4 regions of the Desulfosporosinus sp. FKA genome follow, and region 2 is predicted to be linked to each of the others. Evidence: riboswitches for the same ligand, from Rfam matches in the RefSeq annotation. Region 2 holds a riboswitch; each other region holds the start of a gene.
The links. Region 2 has a riboswitch for cobalamin ahead of purF (amidophosphoribosyltransferase). Riboswitches for the same ligand answer to the same signal wherever they lie in the genome.

Region 1 (4,216 bases), on a different contig from region 2:
GGAGGCACTGTCGTGGCAAGGCGTTCCCGGCCGGCAGAGCTTAAGCAAATCCGGGTTGACTAAAGAGCCGGCGTAAATGACCCGATCTGCTCTCTCCAAAGCCCGGGACCCTTTGAGGGTGATCAGTTCCGGATCTCCCGGACCCGCACCCACAAAGATAACTTCTCCCTTTGGTTTATTTTCGCTCACCGTTTTCCCTCCCTAATAAATTCTTTTTCACCAGGAGCAGACTAAGGTAATCGATCTTAGTGGATTGGAAATCTTCCGGTTTCGGTTCCCAGCAGATTTGCTCCCCGGACTGACCTAAACGTGTGAGTAAAACAGCTTTTCGATCTCGCTCTTGGAGAAGGTTGAGAATTTCCGGAAGCCTGCGCGAAACTTTCATCAATACCAAATTGGGAAAATCAAGATATTGGCCAACGTCTTCCGTACTCGGCAGGACCACTAAGGGCTCATCTCCCGTAGCAAGCGGCAAATTGATTTTCGCGGCCGCGGCTGCCATGGCTGTAATACCAGGAACAGTCGTAATTAATTCGGACGGTAATTGCTCTTGGAGAAGGTTCAGCAGATAACTGTAAGTACTATATAAGGAGGGATCGCCTAACGTAATAAAGGCGATTGATTTGCCCTGCTTCAGCTCCTGTAAGAGCATTTCTGCTCCGTCCCGCCAGGCCTTGGCTAAAACTTCCTGATCAGCCGTCATGGGCATTTCCAATTCCAGCAAACGAGCATTAGCAGGACAGTGGACTTTAGCAATGTCCCAAGCAACACTTTCTCTCTCCATTTTCGATTTGGGAATAGCCACCAAATCTACTGTTTGCAGGACTTCAACAGCTTGCAGAGTTAAGAGGCGAGGATCACCTGGCCCGACTCCGACTCCATAAAATTTACCCCATGTTGTTGTCATGATCTTACCCCTTTTCGTGCAGATAATATAAAGACAGGATTTAAGGCTTGGGCCATATGCAGATGATGAACAGGCTGCCAGCGGACAGCTTGAAGAGAAACAATATCAATATCCTGATAGTCCAGTTCTGAAAGTAATTTTACTCCCTGAGACATGGTTTCAAGGGTGACGGCTGTAATGACGACCCTTCCCCCTTCAAGGAGCGGAACGTTTAATAAAATATCCTCCAGCCGCCCTTTACTTCCTCCAATGATACAGACATTAACCGGCGGAAGTTCCGGAAAAACATCGGGTGCGCTTCCGGGAATCAAACGAAGATTAGAAACACCAAACTTCTCCTGATTAGCAAGAATCAAGGCTTGAGCTTCGGGATTATGTTCAATAGCATAGACAACTCCCTCCGGAACTAAGCCGGCAGCTTCAATACTAATACTCCCAGTACCCGCCCCAATATCAACAATACTGTCAGATCTGGTAATTTGAGCTTTAGCGAGTACTTGAACTCGAATCTCTGACTTGGTCATAGGAACGTTTCCCCGCAAAAATTCCTGATCCGGTATCCCTATTCGTCCTCCGCGTACGTTATTCGCTGAATTCTTTGCCTGATCGTCGATCAGCGAAGTCAGCTCCGGATGCAAAATAAGAATTGCATTCTTCAAGGGGGCAGCTTCTTGAGCCAAATGATTGGCATCCATAGTTTGCCATAGCTCTTCGGGGTAAGCCAATGCATTCCCTACTGAAATATTTGGATTTTGTCCAAGATCAAGATAAAATTGGGCGACTCTTTGCGGAGTGTTCGACCCTCCGGTTAATACTCCCGTCAGACGCCTTATTTGAGTAGGAAGTACTGATAGATCTCGTCCGTGGACACTTACAAAATCAGCCTCTTGCCAAGGGAGTCCTGCCCGGGCAAAGGCAAATTGAAGAGAACTGATACCGGGGTAAACATCGATTTGCTCCCCGGGAAATTCTTTTTTTAATCTGGGCAAAAGGCTGAAAAAACCTGGATCACCCGAGACAAGAACGCCGATATCTTTCTTAGCCAATAAGGCCGTTCTAATGACCTCAAGGCTGGCCTTAAGGTCTCCTATTAAACAGTGTTGATCACCCAAAAAATCAGGAAAAAGCTTGAGAGCTCTAGATCCTCCAATTAAAACGTCACAGTTCATAGCCAAATCTCTAACGGCCGGCGGCAGCCATTCTGTTCTTCCGGGCCCGATTCCAATTACCTTTAACATTGATTACCCTTCTTCCATGGTTGACTAACGTTTGGCCAAAACCTGCCTTGGAACTTTGGGACAATTAAAAAAGAGCCTGAGCGGCTCGTATGGTTTATCCTTAATAAACACACACATCTCCTATCGCTCGTAGGACCGTGAATTACTTAAGGAAGGTTTTCTGACTTCAAATCATCATCCTCTTCCTTTATTCAAAACGGTTAAAGGAATGGAAGAGAACTCCTTGTTCACAGTGGCGGGACCGCGCCGGATTTTCACCGGCTTCCCCTTTTAAATCCTCGTTGACTGAGGAGCCTTAAGTACTTGTTATAAAATTATAAACCCTAAATGATGTTTCATTAAATAGATGTTTTATTATGTCATGTCATCTGATTATCTGAGTATTCTATAAGTATTAGCAAAATTCCTCTTTTCAAAATAATTTAAACTGATTTTTTCCATTTTCATTGATTAAAATCTATTTTATAGTTTATTTCTTAATTAGGCAATGTTAGCAATTAGTTTTAAGCCAATTTAAGCAGTTAAAAAAAATTCTCTTGTTAAGGGTATACCCTTATTATCCATTTTTGCTGTATTATACCATAATTTATTTAGCACTTCACTGACTCTTAAAGAATAAGATATTTTGCATAACGTGCAAAGAAAGGAGTTTATGATAATATGCCCGAAGGTAAAAAAACTGCGAGTATCGGCTCCGTCGCCATAGCGGCGCTTGTTGGCGGAGTGGCCGGCGCCTTTGTCGGTTTAATGGTCTCACCAAAGAGCGGGGAAGCATTACGTAAGGATATTCAAACAAAAGCAGGAAATCTTGCCGAACAAGTTCAAGACTGCACAGTTCAGCAAACAGAGGCTTTAAAAGAAACAGGCTCTAACCTGCTCGATAAGGGAAAGAAAATTAAAGAAGATCTTCAAGTCCTCTGGCAGGACTTGAAACCCAAAAAATTAAATTCCATTGACATTGCCCGCTCTTCTGCGGTAGATATTCAGGTGGACTCAGAATCCGAATCCGAAGCTGAAGATGTTACGTTCTCTTCTGAGTCGCCAACTGTTGAAACTTCAATTCAAGATGATATTGATACACTGCCCTAATATACACAAATCCTTACGTAGATTCCATAATAATCAAGAAGCCCTAAAATCGAGCACACGATTTTAGGGCTTCTCTTAACAAAGTGAACTCGTTCAGCTCAAACTGAACATCAGGACCAACCCCCACTTACAAGAAGTGGGGGTCTTAAAAACTGGATAAACGTATTTACTCTCAAGCCCTTAAATCTTACCAGCGTTCCAATGCTGTTTTTCAACGATCTCTCGAGCATTCATATCCCAGCCTACGGGCTGACCATTAAGTAAGGTCATGATGGCTCCCACTCGAAGACGGCCAAACGTAAAAGCTTGTGCCCGTTCGCTGGCCAGATGAGCTAAATGATGAAGCAATGCTTGGTGACCAAGGTTTAAGAGTTCTATAGCAGCTCCCTCCGTTGTGGGGAACTCTGCCAATGCTCTTAAGGTTTCGGCCTTAATTCCGGAGAGGGCAGCATGAGCCAGTAAAATTTCCGTCCGCGCATCAGCCACACGATTATGTGTGTGGAAGATACCTCCCGAAACTTTAATCAATTTGCCGATGTGGCCCAATAAAACGACATCTTCAATACCCCGGTAAACAGCTTCTTCCAAAAGGTAACCGACAAAATTGCTCATTTGAATAACGGCTTCTGTGGGAACATCAAAGCCTTCTGTCGCCACACGAAATCCATAATGTCCTGGAGTTAAAACAATTGCTTTATGCCCGTAGGCCACTGCCTGGTCTAACTCCGGTAAAATTGAGGTTTTGAAGGCTTCTTCGGACATGGGACGAACGATTCCACTCGTTCCCAGAATTGAAATCCCGCCCACAATACCCAGACGGGGGTTTAAAGTGCGTTTAGCAGTCTCTTCACCACCCGGAACTTCAATGGTGATTTCAAGTTCTTCCTGAGGAAAAACTTCCCGTACTGCTTCGCGTATCATTCGTCTGGGGACCGAGTTAATAGCCTTTTCACCTGCAGGTTGATCCAAACCTTTTTTAGTA
Region 2 (4,216 bases):
GCAATAGTTTATCTAATTTGTAGTCCCCCTTTCTTAACGGAGTATGGAGTATTTTACCTTTTCGATTACTTACATGTAGTTTGGATATTCTGTCCAAACTTGCTAAGGATGTAAATATTATTTCTTCCTGATCGCAATGGGCAATATCCAGAGTATAGAAAAATTCATTAAATAAATTTCCTGTCAGTTGTTTTAAAGCTTCGATGGAAACAACAAATTCTTTCTTGGCTTTTTCCATGATTTCCAGGGAAACATTGACATGACGTTCTTTTGCATACCTTGAGATTTCAACTAGAGAATTCCGTAGGCGTTCGTAATAAACTTCAGGCTCTGTATCTAGGGTTCTTTTTCCGGGATGCACAGTAATTTCAAATCCTCCTAATGTTGCTGTTAAATCAATTCCCTTTAGCGTCTCTCTAATTGAGGCTTCTCTTATCTCATCATTTAGGGATGCCAAATTCAGATCCCAACTAAAGCTATGTACCATAGTCTTGAGCGGATAAATACTAAGCATCTTTACAAAATCTTTTACAGAATATCCCTTGACAGCAAACTGCTGAGCCCAAAATTCAACTCCAGCAAAACCGTTTTCATAAGCTGTTCGAAAAAGATCTTCCAAAGAAGCAGGCCACATAAGTGTGGATGAAAAATATAGTTCTGGCATTGAATTATTTTCCTTTCTATTCTAAAACTGACTCGATTTTAGCATAGAAGTATTATGGTAGAATTACGGGATTGTAAATACTAAGTAAAACATTTCATAATAGCGAATTTGAAATATTAATTTCAGTTTTGACTGCTTTAAGTATATAATTCTAAAAGAGTGCTGCGAAACCTCAAAACGCGTTTGAGTCTCTCTCTCTCTATCTATTAATAATCTCTAAACTACGCAGGAGGAAAATACAATGTTGGACAATATATTTCAAGAAAATAAAAAACATTTCTCTAGCTCTGATCACCGTATTATGGATTGTTTATTGCGCAATAAAAACGAGCTCCAATATATCACCACTGAAGAATTGATCGTGAAATCAGGCATCAGTGCATCGACCGTTTCCCGCTTTTGGAAAAAGATTGGATTTAAGGATATAAAGGAATTTAAGAGATATTTGCGCGATAATATATGTTCAACACCTGCGTCCAAAATATCTGTTACACTCCGACAATGGAATGAGAAGGATTTTAACATTCATGATTTTATGTCACGGTATTATTATCATATTGAAAAGACTTTAGGAGAAGTGATGCCTGAAACTTTAAAAGAAGCGGCTGAATGCATAATTTCAGCACCCAAAATATATATATTTGCTCCAGATGGGTCGAGTGGCTTGGCTGAAATATTAATTTATCGTCTTAATCGCTTTGGTATTGAATTTCTTCTTCTCAAGGGCGGCTCTGCTCTTTATGAATCACTTGTTAATTTTTCCGCAAATGACCTCGTTATAATGTTCAGCTATTCCCGACTTTTATCTGAGGTAAAAATTCTCTTAAAGCACAGCAAAATAGCAGGTTACCACACTATTTTATTTACAGACTTAATGACCTCAGACTATCTGGAACTCGCCGACATAATTCTTTACAGTTATCGCGGAGAACCAAACGAGTATCATTCCATGATGTCACCTTTAGCGCTGCTTGATTTACTGATTTTAAAAATAGCACAACTGAAGGAGAACCCATTGGAAAAAATGAAGTATTTACAAGAACTTAGAGAAACGTATGGCAGCATTATTAAACGATAGCTTCAGAATGCCAATGCAGTTTTACTCACACCTTCTCCAAGTGAAACAATTTACACTTGACAGATTCTGTTTTCTTAAGTAATATCAACTGTAAATAAACATATTTTTACAGGTGCCCAATGAGGGAGAATAGGGAACCGGGTGCAAGTCCCGGACGGACCCGCCACTGTAATGGGGAGCTATTGCCGCAACCACTCCGTAGGGAGGAAGGGGGCAAGGAAGCTATGAACCAGAGTCAGGAGACCTGCCTGTAAATTCTATCTGTCGGCTTCGTGTTTAAGTCGATTTAGGTGAGGATGATGGAAAAATCCGCGCTCTTAGTGAGTTGCGGATTTTTTGTTTTAAACGGCTGCTAATTTTTAAAAGGTTACTGATTTCGAGGGAGGCGAAAAGAATGTTTCCGTGGGAACTTCATGACAAACCCCGTGACGAGTGTGGTGTTTTCGGTATTTACGCTCCAGGTAAGAGTGTTGCTCTGAAAACTTATTATGGACTTATTGCACTGCAGCATCGAGGAGAGGAAAGCGCAGGGATAGCCATTTCCGATGGGAAGGAACTTAGATTACATAAGAAAATGGGCTTGGTTACAGAAGTTTTTAATAAAGATCTTATTGAAAACTTAAAGGGAAATGCCGCCATTGGACATGTGAGATATTCAACCAGCTGTGATAGTTCGGAAGCAAACGCTCAACCTTTGGTTTATAAGGATGAACGGGGCAGTATCGCAGTAGCTCATAATGGCAACATAACCAATGCAAGTCAATTAAACAAGAGGTTGGCACCAGCGGGAGCAACTAAATCACTCAAGTTAGACAGTGCAGTTTTTTTGAGTTTTATAGAACATTACAGGAGTCTCCCGCTTAAGAAACTCTTGGAACGCTATCTGAATGACATATCAGGTTCCTACTCACTGGTCATGCTGACAGAAAACAGTCTAATCGGCTTGCGAGACCCCCATGGGATGCGCCCCTTATGCTTGGGTAAAATGAAAAATTCCGAAGTCGGTTATATGATAGCTTCGGAAACGTGCGCTATTGAGGCTGCAAACGGCGAAGTGATTCGGGAGATTAATCCCGGTGAGGGTGTGATAATCAACGAAGCGGGGATTGAGTTTATCCAAAACTGTTCGAGACGACGCCCATGCTTTTGCGTGTTTGAATACATTTATTTAGCACGTTCGGACAGTGTACTGGATGGCAGAACTGTGAATTCAGTCCGCAGAGATCTTGGCAGAGAGTTGGCCAGAGAGCATCCGATGGCTGGGGACGAAGTCATAGCCATTCCCGAGTCTGGTACGGCAATGGCTATGGGATACTCCGAGCAGCTTGGCCTGCCTTTCCGAGAAGGTTTGATTAGAAACAGGTACATGGGGAGGACGTTTATTAAACCTGAACAAACGGAACGAGAACGGGCTGTTAAGCTGAAATTTAATGTTCTTGGCGATGTGATTCGAGGGCAAAGGGTAGTTATTGTGGACGATTCCCTTGTTCGGGGAACCACCAGCCGCCAAATTGTCCAAATGTTCAGAGAAGCAGGCGCTAAAGAAGTGCATTTTCTGGCAGCGTCTCCGCCCTTACGCTTTCCTTGTTATTACGGTATCGATATTCCGTCCGTTGATGAGCTTGTTGCTGCGCAGCGGACTGTTGAAGAAGTTAGGCTTCAGATTGGAGCGGACAGCCTTTATTACCTTAGTCTGCCAGGAATGCTTCGAGTCCTGCAGCGGTCTGAAGAGCTTTGCACGGCGTGTTTTGATGGGGTATATCACGTGCCGGTTTTTAAACAGGAAACTGGTTAGATCGGCAAAGGGATTCAAAGAAAATCATTATATATTATCGGGAGGATGAGGAAGATAATGATGAGTTTGTTAACAAAAGCGCGTGAAGGAATAATAACACCTGAAATGGAGCAGGTGGCGGCTTGCGAAAACGTTGCACCGGAATTTATCAGGCAGGGAGTTGCTGAAGGAACTATTGTCATCCCTGGTAATATCAACCACAAGACTCTTGTTCCTGTAGGCATTGGGAAGGGACTGCGGACTAAGGTCAGTGCCAGTATCGGTCTTTACGGCAGCGAAGCCACCATAAGCGAAGAAATTGAAAAGGTCAAAACAGCCTTGGCAGCAGGTACGAATGCTCTCATGGATCTGAGTGTCAGCGGCGATATTGATACAATGCGTAAAGAAACCTTAAATTCTGCTTTCGTGCCGGTTGGAACACTGCCTGTTTATCAGGCAATAGCTGAAGCTGGGAAAAAGTACGGTTCGACTGTAAAAATGGATGTCGAGGAAATGTTTGAGGTCATTGAGAGGCATGCAGCCGATGGTGTTGATTTCCTGGCTTTGCACTGTGCAACGACTATGGAGGTTGTGGAACGGGCCAAGAAAGAAGGCCGCCTTGATCCCTTGGTAAGTTACGGAGGTACTCACTTAATCGGCTGGATGATTGCCAATCAATGTGAAAATCCTCTTTATGAAC
Region 3 (4,216 bases), on a different contig from region 2:
CGAACAGCGCGATACAAAAAGGGCAGGAATGTTGGAATAATTGCTTTCAGATCATCCCAAACGCTATCCATTTTAAGGCCCCTGGTTCGCTGGCTGTCGATAATCGACTGGTATTCTTCTTTCATAAGGGGCAAAAAACGAACACCTAATCCCACCAGCATGGCAAAACGATAAGGAATTCTAAATTTTATGAGCATCAGGGTAAAGTCTTGAGCTGAAGCAGAGGTAAAGAACTGTAGACTGGCATAGAAAATAAGTGTCGCTTTCAGTATGCCGGTAATCGCCAGCGGCAGAGCATCACTGTAGATTTTAAAGATACCCCATTGATAGACCAAAGTACCTTCCCGGCAAAACAGCAACTGAATAATCAAGATCTGAAGTCCCAAAAGCAAAAGAATGATGACCATAGCCTTAGAGTGTTTAAATGAACCACTTAGAATTAACGAGGAAATAATACATCCCAGTAAAGTGATTCCTAATTGAGCAGCAGTTTGACTTAACAATGAAAAGTAAATCATCAAACTATACCAAACAAGCTTAGTACGGGGATCAAACTTCGGAAGTGCCAGTGTCATCATAAACCTCCTTGAAAGTAACAGTGTTTGGGAAATTCAGGCCAATAGCTTTCAGTTCCTCACAATGTCGCTGTATGTCTTTTGTCTCAATATCCAGCCTGATGCGATGCTTATATAAGGCAACTAAGCGGTTTGAATAGTCTTTTGCCATGGCCAGATCATGGGTAATCAACAGAATGGTTTTGCCGTTATTCGCTAAGTCATAGAGTTTCTCCATGATCATGTAACCTTGGTTCTCATCCAGGCCAGATGTAGGCTCATCAGTAATAATGAACTCCGGATCACCGGCAAGTATCGAGGCTAATGCCAGAAGTTGACGCTGACCACGGCTTAGACGCTGGGGATGCATTTCCTTGTAATCCGCCAGTCCTACGAATTGCAAACATTCATCAACTTTCTGATTTAGATTATCATTTCGTTCACCCCTTAGCTTTAAGGAAAAGCCCACCTCTTCCTCCACTGTGCTGGCAAAGATCTGATGGTCTGGGTTTTGAAATAAAAATCCGACACGTGCCAAAATCTTGCTCAAGTTTCTTTTAGCAATTATCTGATCAAACAAGCGAATTTCACCCATAGCAGGCTTTAGCAAACCGATAAGCAATTTCGCCAACGTCGATTTGCCTGAACCATTTAAACCGACGACTGATAAAAAATCGCCCCTATAAACTTCTAAATTAATTTCTTCACAACCAGGCAATTGATTATTGTACAGAAAAGAAACATTACTGATTTTAGCTATGCTCTCCCTGGGTTTATTACTGTCAAGAGTATAATGCCTGCTATCTCTGAGCAGTTCTTTCCGGTACTTGATTTGGGCCCAGTAATATTCCCTGGGTGAGTAAGCTTTACTAATTTCACCGTCTTTAAGCATTAAAACTCTGTTAGCATAATTAAGCACTTCTTCAATCCGGTCCATAACCAAAACTATCGTGAGATTCTGAGTTTCATTTAACTCCCCCAGCCTCTTATATATCTCCTGGCGGCCTTGTGGGTCCAGTTCGGCAGTCGGTTGATCAAGAATTAGAATCGGAACTTTGAGGGCTAATACTCCCGCTAAAACAACGCGCTGGGCCTGCCCGCCTGAAAGAGACGAAGTTTGTCTTTCTTCGTAACCACGCAAGCCCACAAACTCCAGCGCATTTTTTACAACCTGCTCAATTTGTGCAGAAGGAAGTTCTTGATTTTCGAGTCCGAAGGCAACGTTCTCGTAGACATCTAAACTAATGATTTGATTATCGGGCTCCTGCATCATGTATCCCATATAGTCCGACATTCTATTGAGAGGCATTTCTTTAATATCTTGCCCCATAATTGTTACGGTTCCTGTTAATTCTGCGTTATGGTAATGAGGAATCGCACCTGTTATGACGTGTAATAATGCTGATTTTCCCGAGGCCACCCCCCCGGTAATGACGATGAAATCTCCTTGCTTAATTTCTAAATTAATGTTTTTAAGTACCGGCTTCTCATTATTCGGAAACTTGAGTTTCTCAATTCTAATTTTGGCAATTACTTCCATAGCAATCTCCCCGTAATTTTGACTAAGAACAAAAAAGTTCTAGCTTAAAAAAAGCTAGAACTTTACCTTTGTCCTCTTTGCATTATTTTATAGGCAGGTCTCCTGACTTATAGACTCAAATGTACGCCTTCCCAGTTACCCAGTGGCATATGTACATTTTCAACGTCTAACTACAGTGGTGGGTCCGTCCAGGATTTTTACCTGGTTCCCTATTATCCTCGATTTGAGGCACCTATAAAAAATTTTTTATTTAATTGTGTTAACTATAAGAATAATAAAATAGTTTGTTTAGTTTGTCAAATGAATTTATTGACTTCTAGAAGCCTCAATTAGGCAATTCACTTCGCAAAAGAGACACAGGGGGACGGTTCCTCTGTGTCAACATCTAAGCCTTTCGGACAATGTGGAAAGAAAGCCATAGCTGAAGCCTATATTTAATCTAAACTCGCTCTCCTCGCTTACGCTTCTCTGTCGAATCACTTGTATCTCCCCTCGTTTCACCTTCTAAAAGTAAGCAGTGATAGCGGTTATGATGCCTCTGCTGGCTCCGAACAGTGGCGTGACCGTCCACTCTCAATTAGGTTTCTGTGCAAAATCAATATTTAGCTTTCAGTTCCATTTGCCTGTATTTTTGACACTCCCACGGCTAAAGCCGATGGGATTCTTGGGTGATTAAACCGAAGTACATTTCTGCTATCGGAGTATGACCCCAAGTTCAGGGCTATGCCATTAGCCCGTCCTAGAGCAGTACACAATGGTACTCTAGGCTGATAGCCTGTTACCAGCTACCACAGTTTCTTTGAAAACGATCGTTTTAACGTCTTTTTTCTTGACGACACATAGAGTTTTACCTGATAGACGCATTAGCTATCAGAACCTCTTACTCTATCCAGTTTTCAAAGATCAAACTAATACTAGTTTATCATAGTGCTAAGACATTTACATTTACATGAAATTACGAAGCCGCCTTCATCCCACGATTAAAACCGTGGGCTTTTGGCTACGTTTCTGTAATTTACGCCCCCTTAATTCCGAGAGACTGTAGTATACAACACATTTTAATGGGTTAAACGGATAAATTTAGATAATCTGATCGAGCTCAGCTTTGCCTCGCATCGCATCGGGAACGGAGCCTCATCGAATTCTACATAATCATTTAAGCCGACGATAGCGATTAGCTTTTCGAATTTAACATAATTAACCACACCCACGTCATCCAGATCAATCTCAATCCTCATTAATTTTCTTTCCACGTTATTTACTTCTCAAACATCATCAACAAATCCACTTCCAACCCCTCCAAAACCTCTATCCGCACGCTACCCGTCTTATCGTAAATCTTAGCTCGCTCATAGTTTCCATAAGTATTTAATCGATAAGCCATCATAACTTGATCTATCGGCTGAACAATCCAATACTCTTTAACTCCAAACTTCTCATAGAGTTCTAATTTGCGTATGTAATCCATTGAAGCTGTTGAAGGGGAGACCACTTCAACAATAAGGTCCGGACTTCCGTTACATCCCCTGTCATCCAACTTCGAAGGATCACAAACGATGACTAAATCCGGTTGAACAACGGTAGTTATTTCTTCATCCTTGTTTTCATCTTTTTCCTTTAAGCGAACATCAAAGGGTGCAATATAAACATCACAATTCTTATCTTGCAAATAACCTTTAATTTGAAAAAACAAATTTCCTAATACTTTTTGATGAAGTCGAGAAGGTGCCGGAGTCATTGCATAAATTTGCCCTTCAATTAACTCAATTCGATCATCAGACCAATTTAAATAATCTTTATAGTTGTAAATTTTATTTTGCTGATTCGCTATATTCACCACAATAGCAATCCTCCTTAAATCACACTGACAAAATCCAACTGACCTAATCCAAACAAATTATTTTTACCTGCTCCAACCCATCTTCCGAACTCCAGAAGTAGAGACTATCGTAACGCCCAGTACCCTAAACATTAATTCACTCTCCAACTTTTACCACCAACCCATATCTTCTCCAATTTTCTTTAATTTCCTTCTATGTTGCTTTTATTTCACACTCAACTCCAGCTTAGGATCAGTACCCATAGTATTAGATTCCAATTCATCCCATAAAAAACCAATATT
Region 4 (4,216 bases), on a different contig from region 2:
TCTATTTCTTCCGCCGCAGTAAGTCAAGAGTTCAGTCTCAGGGATTTAGCACCCATAATAGCGCCCTGGATATACTGCGTGAACGTTATGCACGAGGAGAGATTGATTCCGCTGAATTCCAAAGCAAAAAACAAGATTTGGAAAGCCGCTAGTATTTGGTTTGTCAAAAAAGAAGCATCACATTACAAATCGGCCTGCTGATGGATAATCATTGGCAGACCGATTTTGTTATTCTGTCAAGCAACGGTTCGCTTTCGCTAAGGCTCAGAGAAGCAGGGCTTTCAAGTGAGTGCGTGATTGGAAAATTTTTGATCCAGCCAATTAAGTAATTCTTGAGGGCTGTTTACGGTTAAACCATTATTGGTTTTTGCTTTTCTGACCAGAACTATATCCAAACCAAGCTCTAAAGCTGCCGAAATCTTTGTGTCTGTCCCTCCGGCGAGACCACTGTCGCGTGTTAGAACAATATCTGCGCCATAAAACTTAAAAAGGGCTTTATTAATTTCTTTGGAAAATGGGCCTTGCATTGCCACAATATCCCGGGGATGTAAACCGGCTTCCCGACATTTTTGCACTAAATGCCCTTCGGGTAAAATTCTTGCCACGAGACGCACTGATTGGGCAAAAGAACTACTGGTAATTGATTGAAGCTGATGGCTTCCTGTTGTAATAAAGACGGTAATTGTCCGGTCTTTTAGCTTGCGCAAGGTGTTAATACGTTGCTCAAGCAGGACTAGAGCTTCTTCCCAATGGTAGACAGGGAAAATTAAAGGGCTGGAGGGAACTTTAGTTTCCGGCCGCTCTAAGCGGATAAAAGGAATGTTCAGTTCCTCGCACCGACGTCGTAAAGCAGTAAATTTACTGCTCACAGAAGGGTGACTTGCATCAATAACTAATGCTGGATGAGATGGCAGGGGAGTTTCTTCAGACCAGTATTGTCTCTGAATAACATCAATTTTTCTAGCGGTTAGCTGTGTATTTAATTCACGTGCTGCTGCAGATTCCCCCAAAAGAATGATCATGTTTGTTAACCTCCGTTAGTGATCAATAGCAATAGCGCGAAGGGGAATTAATTCAGGCAATTTTCTAAATCCATAACTTTCCATATGATATAGGAAACTGCCCAAGTAATAACAAAAAGACCGACAAGTATGTAACCGATAGAACCAAAGTTGAGACTTTGGATCCAGACCCAAAAACTGCTATGATAACCCAGCTTGGTTGAGAGTATCTGAGCAAGTTCAATAATACCAATGACGAGGGCGGCAATAACCGATAAACCTGTAACCGAAAGATTATAATAAATTTTGCGCAGAGGGGTAGAAAAAGCCCAATGATATGCTGTCGTCATAAAAACCCCGTCTGCTGTATCCATCAAACTCATGCCTGCAGCAAATATAACAGGCAGAGAAAGAATTGCTGTCATGGGCATGCCTTTAGTACCGAGTGTAGCAGAAATGGCCAGTAAAGCAACTTCCGAAGCTGTATCAAAACTAAGCCCGAAGAGAAAGCCTAAAGGATAAACATGCCAGCTTTTATTTATAAATCGATAGAGGGGTTTAAAAAAACGGCTTACGAATCCTCGATTCAATAAAAGTTCGTCAAGGTTTTCTTCGTCAAATTCACCTTGACGCATTCTCTTGAAAAAGCCAAAGATATCAAACCAAATGTAAAGATTAAACAGTCCTATAAGCAAAAGAAATCCTCCGGCAACTGCGGTTCCTATTATACTGGCGAAATTTTGTATTTGGGGGATGTTTTGTTGTGCCCAATGCATAGAAACAGCAGTAATGATGGACATGATACAGACAACGGTTGAATGACCAATCGAGAAGAAAAAGCCGACCCCCATAGGGTCTTGTTCTTGTTGAATCATTTTGCGAACTGTATTGTCTATGGCCGCAATATGGTCCGCATCAAAGGCATGACGCAGGCCTAAGGTATAGGCGAGAAAAGCAAATCCCAGTAACTGAGGAAATTGTTTTAAATTTAATAGCAGCATGATTATACCTAGCAAGTGTATACCAGTCACAGAAACTCCATAAGGAAGCCAGCGGTGACGATCCCAAATATCTTTGGCGGCGTTATTCATAGTCTCTCTCTCCTAATAAGTAATTCATTGCATTGTTCAACCGCGTCAGACAAAACGAAAAGCCCGTCTCCTAAGAGAAGGGCTTAAAGATAATACAAATATATACCCCCTAACATTCCCGTAGGTAGTTTGGCTTAAGAATAAGCAGGTCTCCTGGCTCAAGATCATTATCAACTCACGTCTTCCCAGGTTTGTCCCAGTGACATTGTGTGAATTGATTCCCTTTTACAGTGGCGGGCACCGCGTCAGCCTTTAACTGACTTTCCTTTTCAATCCTTTTCCCTCAGGAAGGGATCACTTATTCCTAACTATTTAGTTAATTCTAATAATAACATGAATGAAGTGATTTTGTACAGCAAGTTCATTAAATGTAAACCTTGTGTTATAGTTATAAAATCGGGGGTGAAAGTGTTTAAATGATTAATCCGTTTTTCATTCTAATAGGAGTTGTTTTCTTTCTTGTCTATGGAGGAATTAATTATTATATCGGCCTGCGTGGCTGGCAAGCTTTATTTAGCTATGTCCCCTTTATTCCTCTAAAAGTTTATTGGCTTGTTTTTGGGCTGATTTCATTGTCCTATTTAATTGCCCGCTTTTTGCAAAAATATCTGCCGCAGGGGCTTTACGAAGGGTTAAATCTCATTGGGGCCTATTGGATGGCCTTTATGTTTTACTTTTTATTAATCATTGCTGCCATCGATCTCATGCGTTTAGTAAACTATAGTTTTCATCTTATTCCTCTGAAGGAGGGTCTAAATCCGGCTTTCGGATTGGCGATCTTCGTTCTTGTGCTGGGAATTGTAGGCTACGGGGCCTGGAATGCGCGAAACCCGCGCATAAATCATTATGATATTACAATAGCCAAACAGGCGGGCTCGCTGAAACAATTGCATGTTGTGATGGTATCGGATATCCATCTCGGTACGATCATTCATAATAGTTATCTTACTAAGATGGTTGGGATGATCAATCAATTGCAGCCTGACCTTGTACTGTTTGCGGGCGACGTATTTGACGAGAATGTTGAAGCGGTTAATAAGCAGGAAATGACGGAAGCCTTTGAAAAATTGAAAGCTCAGTACGGGGCCTTTGCCGTGTTGGGCAATCATGAGTATATTGGAGGAAATGCTGAAGAAGCCGTCAAATATTTGGAGGCAGCAGGTGTAAGAGTTTTGAAGGACAGCAGTCAGGAAATCGATGGAAGTTTCTATTTAGTTGGCAGAGATGATCGATCCGGAGCTCGTTATAATGGGGTTCAGAGAAAATCTCTACAGACCTTGCTTCAGGGAGTTAATCACTCTCTGCCTATTATCGTTATGGATCATCAACCATTACAATTGGAGGAACCTGTTCAGCAAGGGGTTGACCTACAGCTATCAGGGCATACTCATGCAGGACAGTTGTTTCCGATTCGCTTAATTACTCGCCGAATCTTTGAAGACGATTGGGGCTACCTTAAAAAAGGAAACTTTCAACTCATCGTTTCCTCAGGATATGGAACGTGGGGCCCGCCAATTAGGTTGGGAAATACACCTGAAATTGTAGATATCACTATTAAGTTTAAGTAGTCCAGTTGTTAACTGAATGAAGTTTCTTGGCAGATGACCGGATTTTTCTGAAAAGGAGGCAGATGATGGCTAGGGAAGGCAGAAGCTTAGTGGAGGATGTCGCGGAAGACATCCTGGCAATGATTACTATCGACAAAAAATTTTCAGCAGGTGATAAGCTTCCCAATGAGAATGAGCTTGCAGGAAAATTACAAGTGAGTCGTACGACACTGCGAGAAGCTATTCGCATCTTAATTGCTCATAATGTTTTGGAAATCCAGCGTGGTAAAGGAACTTATGTCAAAGACAACCTGGATTTGAACAAGGCATATGGCTTAAAAGAGCTTTCTGCATTTAAACCAGATATCCAAGATCTCTACGAAATGCGGCTCATTTTTGAACCGCAATCGGCTTATTATGCCGCAAAACGTGCAACTGATAAAGAACTTGAGCGAATTTTGTATTATGGCAAGTTAGAAGAAGAACTGATCATTAAAAAAGAAGATCGAACTGAAGTAGAACAGGCCTTTCATCAAGCCATTGCTAAAGCGACCCATAATGAGTTTATGAATCAACT

Region 1: it holds a riboswitch for cobalamin, as region 2 does, so the genes downstream of both, cbiE (precorrin-6y C5,15-methyltransferase (decarboxylating) subunit CbiE) here and purF (amidophosphoribosyltransferase) in region 2, are expected to answer to the same signal.
Region 3: it holds a riboswitch for cobalamin, as region 2 does, so the genes downstream of both, B5771_RS19110 (ABC transporter ATP-binding protein) here and purF (amidophosphoribosyltransferase) in region 2, are expected to answer to the same signal.
Region 4: it holds a riboswitch for cobalamin, as region 2 does, so the genes downstream of both, B5771_RS01085 (HoxN/HupN/NixA family nickel/cobalt transporter) here and purF (amidophosphoribosyltransferase) in region 2, are expected to answer to the same signal.

Annotation. Positions count from the first base shown of each region.
Region 1 covers NZ_NAHZ01000022.1:52,438-56,653, reverse strand. Annotated here, with positions in the region: gene cobM (precorrin-4 C(11)-methyltransferase) at 1-189, opposite strand, end outside; gene cobI (precorrin-2 C(20)-methyltransferase) at 176-907, opposite strand; gene cbiE (precorrin-6y C5,15-methyltransferase (decarboxylating) subunit CbiE) at 904-2,145, opposite strand; cobalamin riboswitch at 2,278-2,458, opposite strand; gene B5771_RS06485 (YtxH domain-containing protein) at 2,806-3,234, shown strand; gene cbiD (cobalt-precorrin-5B (C(1))-methyltransferase CbiD) at 3,415-4,216, opposite strand, start outside.
Region 2 covers NZ_NAHZ01000023.1:14,106-18,321, reverse strand. Annotated here, with positions in the region: gene B5771_RS06830 (sugar phosphate isomerase/epimerase family protein) at 1-664, opposite strand, end outside; gene B5771_RS06825 (MurR/RpiR family transcriptional regulator) at 906-1,742, shown strand; cobalamin riboswitch at 1,836-2,009, shown strand; gene purF (amidophosphoribosyltransferase) at 2,137-3,537, shown strand; gene thiC (phosphomethylpyrimidine synthase ThiC) at 3,598-4,216, shown strand, end outside.
Region 3 covers NZ_NAHZ01000032.1:472,066-476,281, forward strand. Annotated here, with positions in the region: gene B5771_RS19105 (energy-coupling factor transporter transmembrane component T) at 1-575, opposite strand, end outside; gene B5771_RS19110 (ABC transporter ATP-binding protein) at 550-2,094, opposite strand; cobalamin riboswitch at 2,169-2,345, opposite strand; gene B5771_RS19115 (hypothetical protein) at 3,153-3,347, opposite strand; gene B5771_RS19120 (Uma2 family endonuclease) at 3,353-3,934, opposite strand.
Region 4 covers NZ_NAHZ01000010.1:385-4,600, reverse strand. Annotated here, with positions in the region: gene B5771_RS01095 (SHOCT domain-containing protein) at 1-152, shown strand, start outside; gene B5771_RS01090 (precorrin-6A/cobalt-precorrin-6A reductase) at 282-1,022, opposite strand; gene B5771_RS01085 (HoxN/HupN/NixA family nickel/cobalt transporter) at 1,070-2,092, opposite strand; cobalamin riboswitch at 2,218-2,409, opposite strand; gene B5771_RS01080 (metallophosphoesterase) at 2,509-3,660, shown strand; gene B5771_RS01075 (FadR/GntR family transcriptional regulator) at 3,726-4,216, shown strand, end outside.